DNA from 2 places in the Psychrobacter sp. Arc9 genome. Region 2 is predicted to be linked to the other one. Evidence: riboswitches for the same ligand, from Rfam matches in the RefSeq annotation. Region 2 holds a riboswitch; the other holds the start of a gene.
What was found. A riboswitch is a leader RNA that binds a small molecule or an ion and turns the genes downstream of it on or off. The one in region 2 is predicted to bind thiamine pyrophosphate.

Region 1: another riboswitch for thiamine pyrophosphate. It lies ahead of thiC (phosphomethylpyrimidine synthase ThiC); the one in region 2 lies ahead of QO187_RS11950 (ABC transporter substrate-binding protein).

What each region holds. Positions count from the first base shown of each region.
Region 1 covers NZ_JASMRK010000012.1:45,332-55,109, reverse strand. Annotated here, with positions in the region: gene pstC (phosphate ABC transporter permease subunit PstC) at 1-514, opposite strand, end outside; gene pstS (phosphate ABC transporter substrate-binding protein PstS) at 724-1,890, opposite strand; TPP riboswitch at 2,184-2,328, shown strand; gene thiC (phosphomethylpyrimidine synthase ThiC) at 2,577-4,691, shown strand; gene QO187_RS08345 (fructose bisphosphate aldolase) at 4,814-5,704, opposite strand; gene QO187_RS08340 (hypothetical protein) at 5,881-6,729, opposite strand; gene QO187_RS08335 (ABC transporter ATP-binding protein) at 7,099-9,015, shown strand; gene QO187_RS08330 (alpha/beta fold hydrolase) at 9,097-9,778, shown strand, end outside.
Region 2 covers NZ_JASMRK010000028.1:25,676-35,453, reverse strand. Annotated here, with positions in the region: gene QO187_RS11960 (hypothetical protein) at 1-314, shown strand, start outside; gene QO187_RS11955 (VWA domain-containing protein) at 448-1,746, shown strand; gene QO187_RS11950 (ABC transporter substrate-binding protein) at 1,856-2,752, opposite strand; TPP riboswitch at 2,742-2,858, opposite strand; gene QO187_RS11945 (hypothetical protein) at 2,819-2,998, shown strand; gene QO187_RS11940 (YbaN family protein) at 3,278-3,700, shown strand; gene QO187_RS11935 (cold-shock protein) at 3,944-4,153, shown strand; gene QO187_RS11930 (YeiH family protein) at 4,396-5,520, opposite strand; gene QO187_RS11925 (LysR substrate-binding domain-containing protein) at 5,742-6,677, shown strand; gene QO187_RS11920 (universal stress protein) at 6,788-7,249, opposite strand; gene QO187_RS11915 (universal stress protein) at 7,349-7,810, opposite strand; gene QO187_RS11910 (insulinase family protein) at 8,101-9,778, shown strand, end outside.

The sequences.
Region 1 (9,778 bases), on a different contig from region 2:
CGGTAAACATACCCAGTCCCATAGGCGCACCTGCAAACAGCTTACCGACAATAGGCAGAGGGCCGACGTGCTCAATAAACCATGGCTGAATGTGATCACCAAAAAATGGCGCAAATACGAATAATCCCCACATACCATAAATGATAGATGGGATACCAGCCAACAACTCAATGGCGATACCAAGTGGTTTTTTGAGGAACTTAGGGCACATCTCGGTTAAAAATATCGCAATACCGAAACTGACTGGAACCGCGATAACAATAGCGATAAATGACGTGACTAAGGTGCCGTAAATAGGCGCTAATGCCCCGTATTCATTGGCGACTGTATCCCAGTTATTACTGGTATAAAATCCCAAACCAAACTCTTGAATACTCGGCCATGCTCCAACAATTAGAGACACCAAAATGCCCCCTAAAGATAGGAGGACGAGTATGGCAAACGCTTTAGTAGAGTTGACAAATAAAGCGTCGTAACGTTTTTGTTTAGCCAGTTGGGACCTTAAGTCTGTCATAAGTGTCTCAGCATTGAATGGGATGAATCGAAATATTAAAAAGATGTATCTCAGGTTTTAACACAACAAACTTAAATGGGATATGTAAGCATATTTATCGAGATGTATTCATCAAATTTGCTGTGTTAAAACCTCTCAAATAACTACCGGAGAATAGTTATTCGAGAGGATAACTTGTCGGTTGCTAAATAGTATTTAGCAGAAACAAATTACTGAGCTGGCTTGTAGACAGGCTGTCCATCACTACCTTTCACTTCGTTCCACTTCTCTTTAAACAAGGCTACTGCCGTATCAGAGAATGGTACGTAGTCTAATTCCATGGCGCTGTCATCACCTTGGGTATAAGCCCAGTCAAAGAAGTTCAACACGCCAGCGACTTGCTGAGGATTTTCTGGTTGCTTATGTACCAAGATAAAGGTCGCAGCAGCGATAGGCCATGCTTGGTCAGTTTCAGAGTTGGTGATGACCTTATAAAAGCCTTCTTGTTGTGACCAATCGATATCACCTGCCGCAGCAAACGTCTCAGCAGATGGCTGTACGATGTTACCAGCTGCGTTTTTCAGCGCAGTATGTGACATCTTATTCTGCTTAGCGTAAGCATACTCAACATAACCGATAGAGTTTTTCATACGGTTGACGTAGCTTGATACGCCTTCGTTACCTTTACCGCCTGCACCAGTAGCAGAAGTCGGCCATTTGACGGTTTTATCAACACCAACGGTGTCTTTCCAGTCTGGTGAAACCTTGGCAAGATAGTCAGTAAAGTTAAACGTCGTACCTGAACCATCTGAGCGGAATACTGTTGTGATTGGGGCATCTGGCAAGGTCAAATCTGGGTTCATCGCCTTAATCGCAGGGTCATTCCAGTTACTGATTTTACCCAAATAGATATCAGCCAACGTTGTGCCGTCTAGCTTCAGTGCACCAGGCTCAACGCCATCAATGTTGACGATTGGTACAACACCACCGATGACTGTTGGGAACTGAATCAAACCTGCTTCGTCTAACTCTTCAGGCGTCATCGGTGCATCAGAAGCACCAAAGTCTACTGTCTTTGACTGGATTTGTTTGATACCACCAGATGAACCAATCGACTGATAGTTGACTTGGCCGCCGGTCGCAGCATTGTAGTCATATGACCATTTCGCATAGATAGGCTGCGGGAATGACGCACCTGCACCTGTAATATTCATAGCGATATTTTCAGCAGATTTAAAATCTGACGTAGCAGAAGATGCTGTCTGAGAGGTTGTTTCAGCTGTTGTCACAGCGCTACTGCTAGTATCAGCAGTTGGCTCCGCCGTATCTGTTGACTTATTACACGCCGTAAGCATTAATGTACAACTGACGGCCACTGCTAATAACGAATAACGCATGTAGGACTCCTGAAGTTTAACAACGGTATAAAAAAGCATTGCTTGTGATATGCGTGTTATCTTGCCAAATCTTTATGACAGTTTAATGACAACTTCTAGAATCCTTCATTCGCTTTACATAATATTTGAACAATTTGTCTACAACCTAGTAATACTAAGTACCCTCATCTATCAACACTCAAAAAAATTATTCACGAAAATATTGAACCGTGTGTTTGACACAGAATATTTGTATCCAAATACTATTAGCCGTTGGTAGAGAATTTTGTTAGTATGAAGGCTGATTTACAACACTGACAGACTCGGGGTGCGGTGTATTTTTGGCTCACTTTATTAAACTTGCTTTATCAAAGTAGTCGCCTTGATACATTCGCTGAGAGATCACCCGCCGAACCTGATGCGGTTAGTACCGACGCAGGGAAGTCTTAAGCACTTTGTTATTTATGACAAAGGGCGCGTAGAAATACATTTTTATCGTCACTATTGTCTTAATATGCGTAATGCATAAACAGATAAGAAGAGATGATATAAAGCTGCGTCCAATATTTGATGATCACCATGCGCGACGATACTTTTTGGTCGAAGTTGTGGGTTCATGATATAAATTTGTCTAGATGATGGATGCCTACCCCCGCAGATACTGGCGGTGTTGATTTTATTCAAAAACCAACACGCTAGGACAGCATATGACTACTGCAGACACTACCTCAATTGCACCGAAAGCCCAAACGCATAACCCAGCCGACAACTCAACGCTTGCTTCAAATGCTGCTGACACGACCAAAGTCAAAGCAGATAAAAAAGCAGATGCGTTAAAAACCCCTGCTCACCGTGCCGCAAGTGATGCCCGTTTCGAAGAAGATGCGCGCGACTTGCACCGTATTTTACCCGCCTCAAGAAAAGTCTATCTCGAAGGCTCAAGACCTGACATCCAAGTACCGATGCGTGAAATCAGCTTGGCTGATACACCTGTAGGCGGTACGGGAGATAAAGACGGTGAGCATAATCCACCGTTTTATGTGTATGACACCTCAGGTGTATATACCGACCCTAATGTCGATATCGACCTAACACGTGGATTGCCAAAGTTGCGTGAAAGCTGGATCGCGGAACGCAATGATACCGAGCAATTAAGCGGCCTATCTAGCTCATACGGACAAGCGCGTGCGCGTGATATCAGCACTGCTAACCTTAGATTTGCCCATATTGATAAACCGCGTCGCGCCAAAGCAGGACAGAACGTCACGCAAATGTACTACGCGCGCCGAGGCATCATCACCCCTGAGATGGAATATATCGCCATACGCGAAACGCAAAAGCAGCATGAACTGACCGATATGCGTCAACACGATGGCGAAAGCTTCGGTGCCAATACGCCTCAAATCATCACCCCTGAATTTGTCCGTGATGAAGTGGCGGCTGGACGCGCAATTATTCCAAACAACATCAACCACCCTGAATCTGAGCCGATGATCATCGGGCGCAATTTCTTGGTGAAAATCAATGCCAATATCGGTAACTCAGCGCTGGGCTCGTCTATCGATGAAGAAGTATCTAAAATGACGTGGGCAACACGTTGGGGTGCGGATACCATCATGGATTTATCAACGGGCAATCACATTCATGAAACCCGTGAATGGCTAATCCGTAACTCTCCTGTGCCGATTGGTACGGTACCGATTTATCAAGCATTAGAAAAAGTCGATGGCGTCGCTGAAGATCTTACATGGGAGATATTCCGTGATACGTTGATCGAGCAAGCAGAGCAAGGCGTAGATTACTTTACTATTCACGCTGGCGTGCTATTACGCTATGTGCCGCTCACCGCAAAACGTCTGACAGGTATCGTCTCACGCGGCGGCTCTATCATGGCGCAGTGGTGTTTAGCCCATCACAAGGAAAGCTTTTTATATACGCATTTCGAAGACATCTGCGAGATTATGAAACAGTACGATGTAGCATTTAGTCTAGGTGATGGCCTACGCCCTGGTTGCTTGCAAGATGCCAATGATGAAGCGCAGTTCGGTGAGCTACGTACGCTTGGTGAATTGACCAAAGTGGCATGGGAGCACGATGTACAGGTAATGATCGAAGGCCCTGGACACGTCGCGATGAACCGCATCAAAGAAAACATGGACTTGCAGCTTGAGCTATGTGCTGACGCGCCTTTCTATACTTTAGGGCCATTAACGACAGACATCGCTCCAGGCTATGACCATATCACTAGCGCCATCGGAGCTGCGATGATTGGTTGGTTTGGTACAGCGATGCTATGCTATGTCACGCCAAAAGAACACTTAGGCTTGCCAAATAAAAAAGACGTCAAAGACGGCATTATTACTTATAAAATCGCTGCACACGCTGCTGACCTTGCTAAAGGTCATCCAGGAGCACAAGCACGTGACAACGCGCTATCTAAAGCCCGTTTCGAATTCCGCTGGGATGATCAGTTCAACCTAGCGCTCGATCCTGATACTGCACGTGAATATCATGATGAGACGTTGCCAAAAGACGCACACAAATCGGCACACTTTTGCTCCATGTGTGGCCCTAAGTTTTGTTCAATGAAAATCACTCAAAACGTGCGTGAATATGCAGCAGGACTAGATAAAGCTGCTGCCAACCAAAAAGTAACGCCGCAAACAGGCGACTTAACTGACGCTGGTCATCTAATCAAAGAGGTAGATACAGAGCTCGTTGGACAAGTTGGTGAAGCCACTGCTGAGGAAATTCGCCAAGGCATGGCGGAGATGACTAAGAAATATAACAACGAAGGACGCCAGTTATATAAAGAGGTGTAGTGTTAATAACCTATGCTTTTGAAATAAGAAAAGCCCTACTATTTAAGTATTTGCACACTTATCTAGTAGGGCTTTTTTGCTTATTTACTCATGATTTATGTGCGAGTTTTTATTTACTACGTTTACACTTTCGACGCTTCATAAATCTCTTCAATTGACGTATTAATGGTTTCAGCAAACTCGCTATCACTTTGTTGCTTACTCAAGCCTTCAGTAAAGGCACGCGAGAAGCTCGCAATCATACCTGGGTTTTGTTTAAGCTTGGCACAAGCATCGCTACGACTATAACCACCAGATAACGCCACAACTTTTAACACTTTAGGATGGTCAATCAGCTCCTGATAAAACCCTGCCTCTTCTGGTAACGTCAGCTTGAGCATCACTTGATGTTCGTCACTTAAGCGTTCCAGATTGCGCAGTATATCTGTCTTCAACAGTAACTCGCACTCATGCTTTTGAGTGCTTTCAATATTGACCTCTGGCTCGACGATAGGCATCAAACCTTTTGAAATAATTTGCTTAGCCACATCAAACTGCTGCTGTACCACAAGCTCGATACCATCGACATTTGGCTCATAGATGACTGAGCGCATTTTAGTACCGAATACGGGATAGTTTTTTGCTTTGTCTAATAATAGATCTAGATTCGGGATTGGCTTCATAATTTGTACGCCGCTCATTTGCTCAGCCAGACCTTTGTCTACCTTTAAAAATGGTACGATATTTTTATCTTCCCATAGGTAATTGGCCGTCGACTTACCATTGACTTCGCGCTCCATAGTGTCTTCAAACAAAATTGCACCAAGTACACGATCACTATCAAAACAGTCACACGTCATAATACGAGCACGCATTTCATGAACCAAATCAAACATGGCCTCATCATTATCATAAGCATCGCTGCTGACACCATAAGTCTCTAACGCTTTTGGTGTGCTGCCACCACTTTGATCAAGAGCAGCAATAAAACCTGAACTATTTTTTATACGCTGTAATTGCTTATCGTATTCCATTGAGCCTGCATCCTATTTTTATTGGTTAAATTAAATATCATAAACTAAGCTTTTTTATTCCATACAAGCCGTGTTATTTGTAGATAACCTTATCATAGGATGATTTGTATGCCTATATAGGATACGTGACAATATAGCCAAAAAATCATGAAACCAATACTTTTAGACAATGCGCATTACGCCAAAAATAGTACCCCTACACAGCAGACTGCCAATACTAAGCCTACTATATTGATACGGTTTAACTGCTCTTTAAATACACCTACGCCAATCAATGTCGCTACGGCAATAACACCGACATTCATACCAGTAAAGACGATGCTAGGAGAATCATGCAGCACTTGGTGTGCCCGTACATAGGCGTAGATATTGCCCATGTTTAGTGCACCAAGCAGCAAGCCTGTCATAAGCGCTTGTTTTTGCCAACGTACCCGTGTGATAAGTAAATAGATTAGAAGCAATAAACCTGCTACGCCGAAGCTAACCAGTAGAGTCAATGGAAAAGCTGCTCCTTGTTTGGCAACTTGTTTGAACAAAATATCAATAATGCCGTAGCCTGCCCATACCCCGAATAACCACAGTGGCGTATGCTTTGCTTGGCGAGTAATATCGTTATACTGTGGTCGATAGACAAGTGCACCTAATGCCAAAAATCCTAACGCCAATCCAAGTATACGTGTACCAGTCAGCACCTCACCGAATAGCAAAAAAGCCGCTACGATAGGAATGATAAGTGATAAGCGCTGAGAGGCGTCGGTTGCTACCATCCCCACCGCTTCAATAGCCCGTCCCAGAATGATAAATACGGCAGGTAATAGTATCCCAAGCGCGATGATGATGCCCCAAGCGCTATCAAGCGCATGTATGGCCCCTATATCAGGTTTTAGTAATACCCAAGTCAGTAAAAAAGCCACAGGATAGCCTGCCACGATGGTCTGACGAATATCTATATTTTTCTGGCGCAATATTTTCAAAAGTATGGAGACGGCGACGCTACATAGCACCGCTATTATTAAATACATCATTCACTACTACCTTTTGAACTTCAATGTTGAGTTATTACTGTTCGTATATTAATAAAAACCATTAAATAAAACCCCTGCTAATCAGCTGATTTTTGCAATGAAATCATGCTTATAAAAGCAATATTTAAACCATAAATAAATTTAGGTGTAGAATGTAACAAAATATGTTTTCTACAGCAATCTATTTATTATGGTTATAACTGAAGCTTTCAAAACATAGCTATTCTTAAGCAAATTACAATTAGCATGCAGGTATGATTAGTAATTTTGCTAAAATAGCACCTAATCCCAATCACAAAAGTAAAGATTCTAGATAACGAGTCCTCTCGTTCATCTTGACGTACTGCTATTGATGTTTTATTACTGCCTATGAATGCTCTATTTCGCTTTTTCGAAAACCGCCTACCCGCCTTTCCAGATACACCTATGCCATTGCCATCACCTCGCGATGGCATGCTGAAGTTTTTGTGGGCATGTACCAATGGCCTACGCGGCTGGCTACTAATCTTTATGATTTTGTCCGCTGGTATCGGTATCTACGAGGCCATGCTGTTTGCTTGGATAGGTAATATCGTCGATTGGTTGGGCGTTTATACGCCGCAAAACTTATGGGTAGAAAAAGGCGATATGCTACTCATCATGCTCGCTGTCATGATAGTGAGCCCATTGTGGATCGCCTTGTCATCATTTATCCATTTTCAGACCTTGCAGGGCGTGTTTCCTATGCAGATGCGCTGGCGGTTTCATCAGCGAATGCTTGGGCAATCCATGCAGTTTTATCAGGATGAGTTTTCGGGTCGTGTCTCAGCTAAGGTAATGCAGACAGCCCTAGCAGTACGCGATACCGTAATGACCGTCACCGATATGTTTATGTATGTCTCTGTCTACTTTATCACCTCAGGGGTGATTTTGTTTAATTTAGACAGCTTACTACTCATTCCATTTGTCATTTGGCTGGTCTTGGTTGCCATTACCATTTGGTACTTTATCCCTAAGCTTAAACAAACAGCGATTGTGCAAGCGGATGCCCGTGCCTTGATGACAGGACGAATCACTGATGCTTATGCCAATATCATGACCGTTAAGCTATTTAGCCATTCTCGTCGTGAGCTAGGCTATGCCAAAAATGCCATGGGACAATTCTTAGGTACGGTACATGCGCAGATGCGCTGGGTCAGCTATTTAGAAGTATCGACCCATCTTATCAGTGTGATCTTGGTCAGTAGTACCGCGGGTATTGGATTGTACTTGTGGCAACAAGGCGCAGTTGGTGTTGGCGCCATTGCTGCTGCGACTGCTATGGCGTTGCGTCTAAATGGTTTGACGCGTTGGATTATGTGGCAGACAGCCAGTTTGTTTGAGAGTATCGGTACAGTTCAAGATGGTATGCGTACGTTGTCAGCACCGCAGACAATCATTGATAAACCTGATGCGCCAGCCCTAGCCGTTACGGACGGGCGTATCGTGTTCGACCATGTTGACTTCAGTTATGAAAATGACGAAGAAGACAATGACCAAACTAGCGAGCCTATTGATAGTACCAACATCGCTAAGCGCGCTCCTAACTCATATATCAAACTGTTGGACAACTTCCACTTAGATATTAAGCCGGGTGAAAAGATTGGTTTGGTTGGGCGTTCAGGTGCTGGTAAATCGACCTTGGTCAATCTGTTACTGCGCTTTTTTGATGTCGATAGCGGTAAGATTCTGATTGATGGTCAAGCTATTGATGCGGTCACACAAGAATCGTTGCGTCAACAGATTGGTATGGTGACTCAAGATACCTCGTTGCTACATCGTACTGTACGTGAAAATATCGCCTATGGTCGTCCTGATGCTACTGATGAAGAGATTATGATCGCTGCCAAACAAGCTCAGGCATGGGATTTCATCAAAGATCTGTACGATGATAAAGGCAATACAGGACTTGATACCCAAGTGGGTGAACGCGGAGTCAAACTATCTGGCGGTCAACGTCAGCGTATTGCTATCTCACGTGTTATGCTAAAAAATGCGCCGATTTTACTTTTAGATGAAGCCACCAGTGCGTTAGATTCTGAGATTGAATATGCTATTACCGAAAGCTTAAATGACATCATGACCGGCAAGACCGTTATTGCTATTGCCCATCGCTTGTCTACTATTGCCGCACTGGATAGACTGGTCGTTATGCATCAAGGCCGTATTATTGAGCAAGGTAGTCATGATGAACTATTGGCATTGAATGGTGTCTACGCTCGACTGTGGCAACGTCAAAGCGGTGGCTTCTTAGGTGAAGATAACTAGGACTTGTTAAGTCAGCTCAATCATAAGAAGACAAACTACAAAAAAATCACTCAAAATAAGTCACAAGGAAGTGTTTATTTTATGGAAGCATTCACAAACCGCATTAATCTTGGCGGAAAACAGGCACGCTATTATGACCTTAGCCAGTTTAATCAGCCGTTAGATTTCAGCTCTACTCCCCGCGCGCCAGCACATTTTTATAGTGGTAATAGTTTTACCGTTGGCACTTATACACCGCTATTAAGTAAGCTAGCCACTGAGTTTGATATCAGCTCACTTGCCCTACGTGGCTACTGGTATGATAAGCCGCAGAGCCGTCGTCTGACGCGCGAGCAAGATGCTGATATGCTGATTGAGTTTTTAGAAAAGACCCAAAATAAGCCTGTCATAGGTATTGGTCATTCGCAAGGGGCTACGGCTACAGCGATGGCAGCTGCCAAACGTCCAGAGCTATTTTCACAGTTATACTTGATCGAGCCAGTCACATTTACCAAACACCAAGCCACCTTATATAACCTTTTGCCACGCTCTGTCCTACTGAGCCGCGAGCCTTTCAAAAGCACCTTAACTAAGCAATCTACTTGGCCAAGTACCCATAGTTATTACGAGAGCCTACGTGCGCAGCGTGCTTATAAACGTATCAGCGATGAGCACTTGCAAGTATTTGCTGAACAAAGCCTGAGCAAAAACACAGATGGTAGCTATACGCTTATGTTTGCACCAGAACAAGAGCTGGCCAATTATTTTGGCGCACCTCATATCG
Region 2 (9,778 bases):
AAGAATTTTCTGATACTGATTGGTTAAAGTTACTTTTTATATCTGCTACATTAGCTGTCAAAGGAGATTCGCAATACATAGATATAATTACAAAAAACTATGTTGAGAAGAAAATGTATTTAGATAATGACCAGTTAAGTATTTTATTGAATTTAATTTACAGTAATAATTTCGAGATAAATAGTAGCACTAGACAGTTTTTGAAACTATATAGACGGAGGGTTCCAAAGAGCTCGAACTTAAATAAAACTATTGATTTGCTGAGTAAAGGTAAGCGTGAAGATGCGCGGATTTTTAATAACTCTAATAGGTAATTACTATAGACATCTTACACAACTCTTCGCTAGCCTGTTAAGGGAAGTCAACGGAATGGTACTTTTACAAGAAGCCTTATGATTTATTAAAATGAGTATTTAATATTTTAAGTATTATCTTTGAGGGAATACCATGAAACATCTTACCGTCGGACAACGCTCGCCTTTAAGCAACCTTGCTATTGACGATACCGCACCCATCACGCTCAAGTTCACTCGCCAAAGCCTGATAGAGATGGACATCAGCTGCTTTGCCTTAGACGCAGCAGGCAAACTGATCAATGATGATTACATGGTGTTTTATAATCAGCCAACCTCACCGTGCGGGCAAATCAAGCTCACCCATTACGAGTCGCAGCCAACGGCAAATAAAGGCATCCAAGCCGAGTTTGAGGTGAATTTATCTAAACTGGCGGATAATATAGACAGCTTGTTTTTTGTATTATCAGCCGACACGCCGCTTAATCAAATTCAATCGTTAGAGATTGGCATTTGGCAACAATTGCAAAAAGCACAGGCAGAGTATCAAGCGGCAGACTTTGCACAGCAGCAAGCCAGTATGCTGATGCAGCTTTACCGTAAGAGTGGCGTGTGGCGAGTCTCCAACGTCGCGCAAGGCTTTAATGGTGGACTTGCCGCCATCGTGCAGCATTTCGGTGGCGATGTAGAAGAGAGTAACCCACAAGTACGCGAGCCGACCGTAGCACCAGTGCAAGCAAAACCGTCGCTCGAGAAGGTCATGCTAGACAAAGCGCCAAAACTGGTCAATCTAGCCAAGAAAGCCACCATATCGCTTGAGAAACGCCAATTGCAGCAGTTAACCGCAAAGGTGGCGTTGGTGTTAGATGCCTCAGGCTCAATGAATAGACAGTACAAAAAAGGCCGCGTGCAAGAAGTGGTCAATCGCATATTACCATTGGCAGTGAGCTTCGATGACGACCAAGCGCTAGACTGCTGGGCGTTTGCCCGAGACCCGCAGTATTTGGGCGAGATTGGGCTGAGTAACTATGACGGTTTCATTGACAACGCTCATGGCGGCTGGCGCAAATGGGCACTTGGCCCGCGCATCAACAATGAAGCAGAGGTCATGAAAGCCGTGACAGAGTTTTATCAAAAGGACGGCTTGGATGTGCCTGTCTACGTGCTATTTATCAGTGATGGCGGGGTAAATGACAATCGCGGTATCACCAAAGTCATGACGGATGCCGCGAAACTGCCGATATTTTGGCAGTTCGTGGGCTTGGGTGGTCGTGGTTATGGCATCCTCAAAAAACTAGACGACATGACAGGGCGCGTGATTGATAATTGCGACTTTTTTGAACTCGATGACTTGGATGATATCAGCGAAGAAGCGTTGTATGAAAACATGCTAGAAGAGTTCCCAATGTGGCTAAAAGAAGCCAAGCAACTAGGCATAGTCAATTCACTATAAAAGTATTAGTGCGCTAACCTCACTATTCGATTATAGCTAAATAAAAAACCGCCACAGCAAATACGATGGCGGTTTTTTATTATTCAAAATATTGTAACTTATAAAATGCTTACAGTGCCCAAAGCGACTGATATTGCTCATCAGTCAAGGTCACGATATCGATTTCGGCTAGCATCTCGCGCAGTTCTTCCCATTTACTGGCATCAGGCTTGATCGGTGTAATCAATCTACCTAGCGTATTATCGATGATGGCATCCATCAGCACATCGGCTTCGGTTTTACTATAGTCGTAATACATACGGTGGGCTGTGGCTGGCTCGTTTTTGCACAGCTCTGTCATCTGGTTGGTCACTTGGATAAAGGTATCTATCGCGTCCTTTTTCGCGCTATAGATCTCATCTGTTGTCAGAATCTCTAACGCCGAAAAATTCGGATAGGGCGACAGGTGCTGATCGATAAATTCAAAGTCCAACCCTTCATGAGTCGCTTCAACGCCCTCAAAGTTATAAAAGCATAGCCATGCACCATCTAGGCTTGGGTCTTCTTGCAGGTTTTTGATGTGATAAAAGTCTTTTTGTACAAAGCTCACATTATCACGGCTGATACTAAAGCCGTTCTTCTTGGCATAGCGAGCCAATATCTCAAAGCCAATACGATTGGTTTTTTCCTCAGCGGCAGGGGTGCAGATGCGAATCGGTTGATTGTTTTTTAATTTTTCCATGCTAGCGCGTTGCATCAATATGCCGCCATCGGTCTCAAAAAAGCAGCCTAGCGCACGTAGATTAGGCGCGTAATGTTCAAACAGATGGATAGGCTCATTGACATGCAAATCGATACTTTGGTTTTGTAATTCGGCAAAGCCATCATAGTGGTCATCTGGCTCGATAATGGTGATATCAAGCCCTGCTTGCTCATATGCGCCCGTGGTCACACCCGCAATAAAGGGCAGGTGATCAGGGTTCAAAAACCATTCGAGAGTGAGGGTCAGTTTGGTGGTCGACTGCATGGTTGTTTCCTACGTCAGTGCTAACTGCTTCAGGTTCACGGGTGTGTCTCAGCGATGATGTGGGCTGTGTTTACAGCGTTAAATCAAAGCACCCCGACAAGATTGATTGGTATTGCATTGCATTATTTTCGATCAGTACTGCTAATGGCTATTATCGATAGCTACTGCGTCATCATAGACGACTTACAAGATGGGATGCAAGCGTATCGGGAAAGACGATGGCAGGTGATGACTGGTGTTCGTTAACCGCTCTTTACGACAGCTGTTGCTTATCATGGCTTACCATAGCTTTTTATAAATGCTTTCAATCAACGTGTTAATAGAAGAATGCAGCATTTATTATTGGTACTTACCCAATTACTAACCAAACATACCTATCAATAGCAAAAACCTCATATAAATAGTCTTGTGCACAGACGGACGATATTGCATGATTAGCCTTCTATGCCACCGCTTATATAATAGGCGCTACTCTAGACAATCGACATTTGGCATAACTGACAACTTACACGACCGAAAACTTATATGACCGACAATAAAAAAGCGTTCTATTACCGACCCAAGACTGATCAATCCAACAGCCCAATGCTGCGTTGGACCTTTGTGACGCTTGGTTGGCTGTTTTTTATCTTAGGTATTATCGGTATATTGTTGCCAGTGATGCCTACTGCGCCTTTTATCTTGCTAGCAGCAGGCTGCTGGGCACGCAGTTCTCGACGTTTTCATTTTTGGCTGATTAATCATAAATACTTTGGTAAATTCGTCCGTGACTGGGAGGAGAATCATGCCGTTCCGCTTTATGCCAAGTGTTTAGCGACGGTTATGATGGCAGCATCAACAATTATGTTATTTTATCGTTTGCCTGCCGATATGATGTGGATGGCATGGGCGGTAGCCGCTGTCTGTAGTGGGGTAGCGATATATTTGTTCCGTTTACCAAATGCCTAAATCCGTTGCAATTTGCGCCAAAATCAGCCAATAAACGGCTCTGGTTACACGAAACATGAGATAAGACTTGCGATACTGGGATGTACCCCTTATAATACGCCCAAGCTTAAGAGCAGTTCTGCACCAAATCATTACCTCGTAGTATTAGTTATAATCCTTCGTTTTAATATTTATCGTTCAGTAGCTATTTGCAAGCGTTACCGGTCACTAGACCATTAATAAATTTAAAAGTAGGATTATACTATGTCAGACGTTCAAAAAGGTACAGTTAAGTGGTTCAACGAAGCTAAAGGCTTTGGTTTTATCGCTCCAGAAACTGGCGCAGACGTTTTTGCTCATTACAGCGAAATCACTGGTTCAGGTTTCAAAACTTTGGCTGAAGGCCAAGAAGTTGAGTTCACTGTAACTCAAGGCCAAAAAGGCCCACAAGCACATAACATCGTTGCTATCTAATTTGTCTTTATAGACAGATAGATGAATAGATGTAGAAAAGCGAACCTTCGGGTTCGTTTTTTTTCGTCTATGTTTTGGTATTTAAGATATGAGTACTGAAGCGAGTAGAAGTCTTATTCGAAAGATTTTAACTAATCATATTAAATCAAATAACAGATGCAAAAGGGCCTCCGACTATAGATAGTTGGAGGCCTTTTATATTGTGCAATGATACCAGCAGTTAAGAGTGAACATTTAGCTTATTATATAAAGCTAATGCCGATATTAATCAGACCACCGCCCAGTATTAACCAGCCAAACATAATGGCACCTAAGATAAGCGGTCTAACGCCAGCTTGCTTGATCGCACTTAGATGAGTGGTTAGACCTAATGCAAACATGGCCATCGTAAGTAGCACATCATCTAGCATCACCATACTGCGTACGACACTCTCAGACATCGGCACCCATGTATGTATCAACACAATACCGATAAAGATAAACGCAAACCATGGCACTTTAACTTGTTTAACACGAGTCATAAATGATGCTGTCTCGTTTTTACTGCTCTTATCTTCTATAGCGGTATTATCTATGGTGCGCTCTTTGGTTAGCGCAAACGATAACACAAGCAGGAAAGGCGCAAGCATCATGACGCGTATCATCTTGGTCACGACAGCGGTATCACCAACCTCGGTATTGATTGCATTACCTGCGACTACGACTTGCGCCACCTCATGGACGGTTGAGCCAGTGTACATGCCGTACTGCTGGGCGCTTAGCCAAGGTTTTAACCAACCAAGATGATAAAGAAAAGGATATAGCAGCATCGCGATAGTGCCAAAAACCACCACAGTTGCCACGGCGATAGTGACTTTATGAGCTTGCGCGTTGACGACTGGCTCTGCGGCGACGACGGCAGCAGCACCGCAAATACTTGCCCCTGAGCCAATCAAAATCACCGTTTCTTTATCAACTTTTAACCATCTAGTACCTAACCAGTAGGTCAGCATAAAGGTCGATGTCAGTACGAGCGCATCAGTCATAATCGCTGGCATACCGACGCTCGCAACTTGTGTCATGGTTAGCTTAAATCCATAAAACATAATCGCAAGTCGCAATATCTGACCTTTGGCAAAGCAAACGCCACCGTTTAAACGTTCAGCGAGTTTAGGATAGATGGTATTGCCTAATATCATGCCTAGCAAAATCGCTAGCGTCAAAGACGACAAGCCGACGATACGGCCGTTTGACCATACATCCAGACTACTGTCCAACCATAAGCAAAATAAACTACCGATCAGAACAACTACCAATCCTGCCAAGTGACGGTGATTAGGGGTATAGTTATGAACAGAGTTGCTGACTGATTGGACGAGTGTGTGCATGACGCGGCATCCTATTACTTATATTAAGATAAGCATAAGCTTATGAATAGACAGTATATGCCCGCTATATTTATAATAAAAACAGATTAATAAGATATAAACTATCGATTTTTTAGGTTAAGGCTTATGATAGAAGTCGATATGCCGCGTATAAGCTGCAATGAAAGACATGCATATTGAACAAGACAAGCTAAAAAATGACATAAGGTATTATTGATATCATGAAAAAATCTGTGCAGACAGTGCCAAAGATTACGCTTAAGCAGCTTGCTGTTTTTGTCAGCATTTATCAGACAGGCAGCACCAGTCGCGCCAGTGAGGAGCTGCATTTATCACAGTCAGCGGTCAGTAGTTCGCTGACAGAGCTGGAGTCCAGACTACAGATGCCACTGTTTGAGCGCGTCGGTCGTCGGCTCAATCAACACCCTAATGCCCATCCTATTTATATACAGGCTCAGGCTATCTTGGGTCAGTCGCTCACGCTTGAGCATTATCATCAGTATCAAGCAGGACAGATTCATATCGGTGCTAGTACCACTATCGGCAATTATGTGCTGCCATCATTGCTTGGTAAGCTATATGAAGCGCTGCCCGATGCTAATGTTGATATGTATATTGCCAATACCCAAGAGGTAGTTAGCGAGGTTGAGCAATTGAATATAGACATCGCACTGGTAGAAGGAATGCCGCGTCCGATAGATATGAAAGTTATTGAGCAGCGCGAATGGCGTACTGATACACTGATGATATTTGCCAAGCGTGATAGCAAGTGGTTAAAGAATGTGGCTATTTATAGCCAAGATAAGGACTGCTATCAGCTGACCATTCATCAGCTAGCGCAGTTACCACTATTGGTACGTGAGGCAGGGTCGGGCACACGGCAGATTATCGATGAGCAACTGCTTAAGTATCTACCTAATGCAGAAGTGGTGAAGGCGATACATCAATCAGAGGCCATTAAGCACATGGTGAGTGCAGATATTGGTCTTGGTTGTCTATCACAGCATGTGATTGAGACGGAACTCGCGACAGGTGAGTTGGTACAAGTAAATGTAGCAGGAATTGATTTATCGCGTACATGGTGGCTGGTCTGGCACAAAGCTCGGCACCAAAGCCCCATTTGGCAAACCTTTATAGATATTATTCAACAGGGTTAAGCAATGACTCTAAAACCTATCAACCATAAAAAAGCGCAGCGTTAAAAGTTACGCTGCGCTTTTTTGTTTAGGATATGCTTGATATTAGATAAGACAATCGAAGCATATTGTTATGCTGAAACAGGCTTGTCCAGTCGCACCACAAAGCTATCGCAAGGTACATTAGGTAAGATATTATCTGCTGTCGCGCCACTAATCCATGCAGCGATACCGGTACGCTTATGACGACCGATGACCAATAGATCGACATCATGTTTATGACAATAGCTGACGATACCTTCACTGCTAGAGATGGCAGTTGTGACTTCTGACGTTGCTGCATTTAGCTGATTGCGTTCAAGGAACTGCGCCAGCTTTGCACGAGCTTCTTGGCAGCGTTCATCATCAATCTCATCGTATAGGCTAGAGGCAGGTACCAGCTCGTAGCCAAAGCCAACCATGGTGTCTTTGACAATATGCAGAACTGATAGCTTAGAGCCTGGACGGTTTTCGACGATGCGCTTGGCCTTTTGTGCGACTATATCTGCATCAGAGAGTAAGTCGGTAACCAGTAAAATATGTTCGTAACTCATAGCGTCTTCCTCGTGTCAGATAGTATTTACTATAGCACTACTCTAGGGCGCTGTTAAGTAAAGCTTGTCGTCTTTAGCAGCGGATTAGAGTAATGCCAATTATTCCAAGACAGGCTGATCAAGCTTCACCACTAAACTGTCGCAAGGGACATTTGGCAAGATACTATCGGCAGTGGCTCCTACCAACCAAGCGGCAATACCATGGCGTTCATGACGTCCAATGATAAGTAAATCGACGTCTTTTTCACGGCAGTAATTAATGATACCTTTGCTATTAGAGATGGCAGCGGTGACCTCAGAGTTGATCGCTTCTAGCTCGTTACGTGCGAGGAATTGCGCCAGTCTAGCCCGTGCCTCTTGCCACTTTTCACTATCGACATCACCCGAGAGACTAGAGGCAGGCACAAGTTCATAACCAAAGCGTACCATATCATCTTCAACGATATGCAAGACGGACAGTCGGGCTTCAGGAGAGCCTGCGAGAATACGCTTGGCTTTTAGCGCCACTTTGTCCGCATCGGATAGCAAATCAGTGACCAGTAAAACATGTTGGTAGCTCATAAGGTACTCCACTCCTGTTAATAGTTAACTTTATAGTAGCAGTGCAAATCACCTTTGTTAAGCGATAAATCCATAATAAAATTGTGGATATTGATGGATTTGTAATTATAAGGCTTTAATGGCTACCCGCGTAGATTACTGTGTGGTGGATTATTACATGGCTGCTGCCTTGACTTATCCATGTCGCAGCCCCACTAATAGCGCTAAGCCAACTCTTTTTTAGCCAATTTATTACTCTATTTTCCCTGATAGTCAGGGCACTATACGCATGATAAGCGATAAGGATAACTATGACGGACACGCCATTTACTGCTGATTTAACGCTGCATCCAGCATTTGAGCTGATTGAGCATCGCCATATTGAGGCGCTATCGATGGATGTGCTGATTAGTCAGCATGTAAAAACAGGAGCGATGCATTATCATCTGGCACACCCAAGTGATGAAAATGCGTTTTTAGTCGGTTTTCGCACCCAGCCAATGGACTCAAAAGGCGAGGCGCATGTCTTAGAGCACGTGGCATTATGTGGCTCGAACAAGTTCCCAGTACGTGATCCGTTCTTTTCGATGATTAAACGCTCATTAAACACGTTTATGAATGCGATGACCGCCGCTGATTGGACGGCCTATCCGTATGCGACACAGAACAAAAATGACTATTTTAATTTGCTTGCTGTCTATCTAGATGCGTCGTTTTTCCCAAATATCCATCCGCTCGATTTTGCCCAAGAAGGCATTCGCGTAGAGCTTGATGAAAATGATAAGCCGCAGTTTAAAGGTATCGTTTTTAATGAAATGAAAGGTGCGATGAGTGGCGAGATTGATCAGCTATATCATACGGTTGCTCATCATCTATTCCCAACGACGACCTATCATTATAATTCAGGCGGCGATCCTGCCGATATTCCTGACTTGACGCACACTGAGTTGACCGAGTTTCACCAGAGTCATTATCATCCATCAAACAGTGTCATCATGAGTTTCGGTAATATTCCTGTTGCTGAGACGCAAGCAAAGATACACGAAGATGCCTTGATTCAGTTTGAAGCAGGCAAAAAGCATGTATCGCGTCCAGAACAGCGTTTGTCTGCACCAATCAGTGCGGTTGATACTTATACTGCTGACGAAGCGGGCCCAGATCAGACGCATCACGTGGTTGCTTGGTTACTACCATCAATTACCGATCCTAAGCAGCGCTTAGCATTGCGTCTATTAGAAGGTGTATTAATTGAGCATGCAGGCTCGCCATTGCGTGCTTATCTCGACAGCCATCCACTAGGTAAAGCGCCAAGTCCACTATTGGGTCTTGATGACAGCCATTATGAAATGGTCTTTTATACGGGTCTACGTGGTTCTAACCCTGAACACGCCGAAGCGGTCGAGCAGGGCATTATTGATTTGCTGACCGAAGTGGCAAATTCACCAGTTGATGACGAGACAATCGAAACCATTCTGCATCAGATTGAGATTGATCAGCGTCACATCGGCGGCGATAGCATTCCTTATGGTCTAAACCTTATGCTAGAGGGCTTTAGTACCGCCATTCATGATGGCAACCCTATCGATGTTTGGGAAGTAGACGAGCATCTACAGTGGCTACGCGAGCAAGTCGTCGATCCACAGTGGCTACCGAACTTGATTAAAACGCATCTATTGGACAATCAGCATCGCGTACGCGTAACGATGACCCCTGATAGCGAAAAAACAGCCCGTTTGGCAGCAGCTGAGCAGACTCGTTTGGATACTATCGCGATGGATTTGACTGCTGATGATAAAGCTATTTTAAAACAGCAAGCCTTAGATTTGGCTGCACGTCAAGCTGCGCCAGATGATTTGAGCTTATTGCCAAAGGTAGGTCTAGAAGACGTACCAACGGATATCAGCTTTAAAGAAGGCACCCAAAAGCAGGTGCGTTTGAGCGGTCAAGACAGCACGCTATTTGAGTATGAAGCTGGCACCAATGGTATTT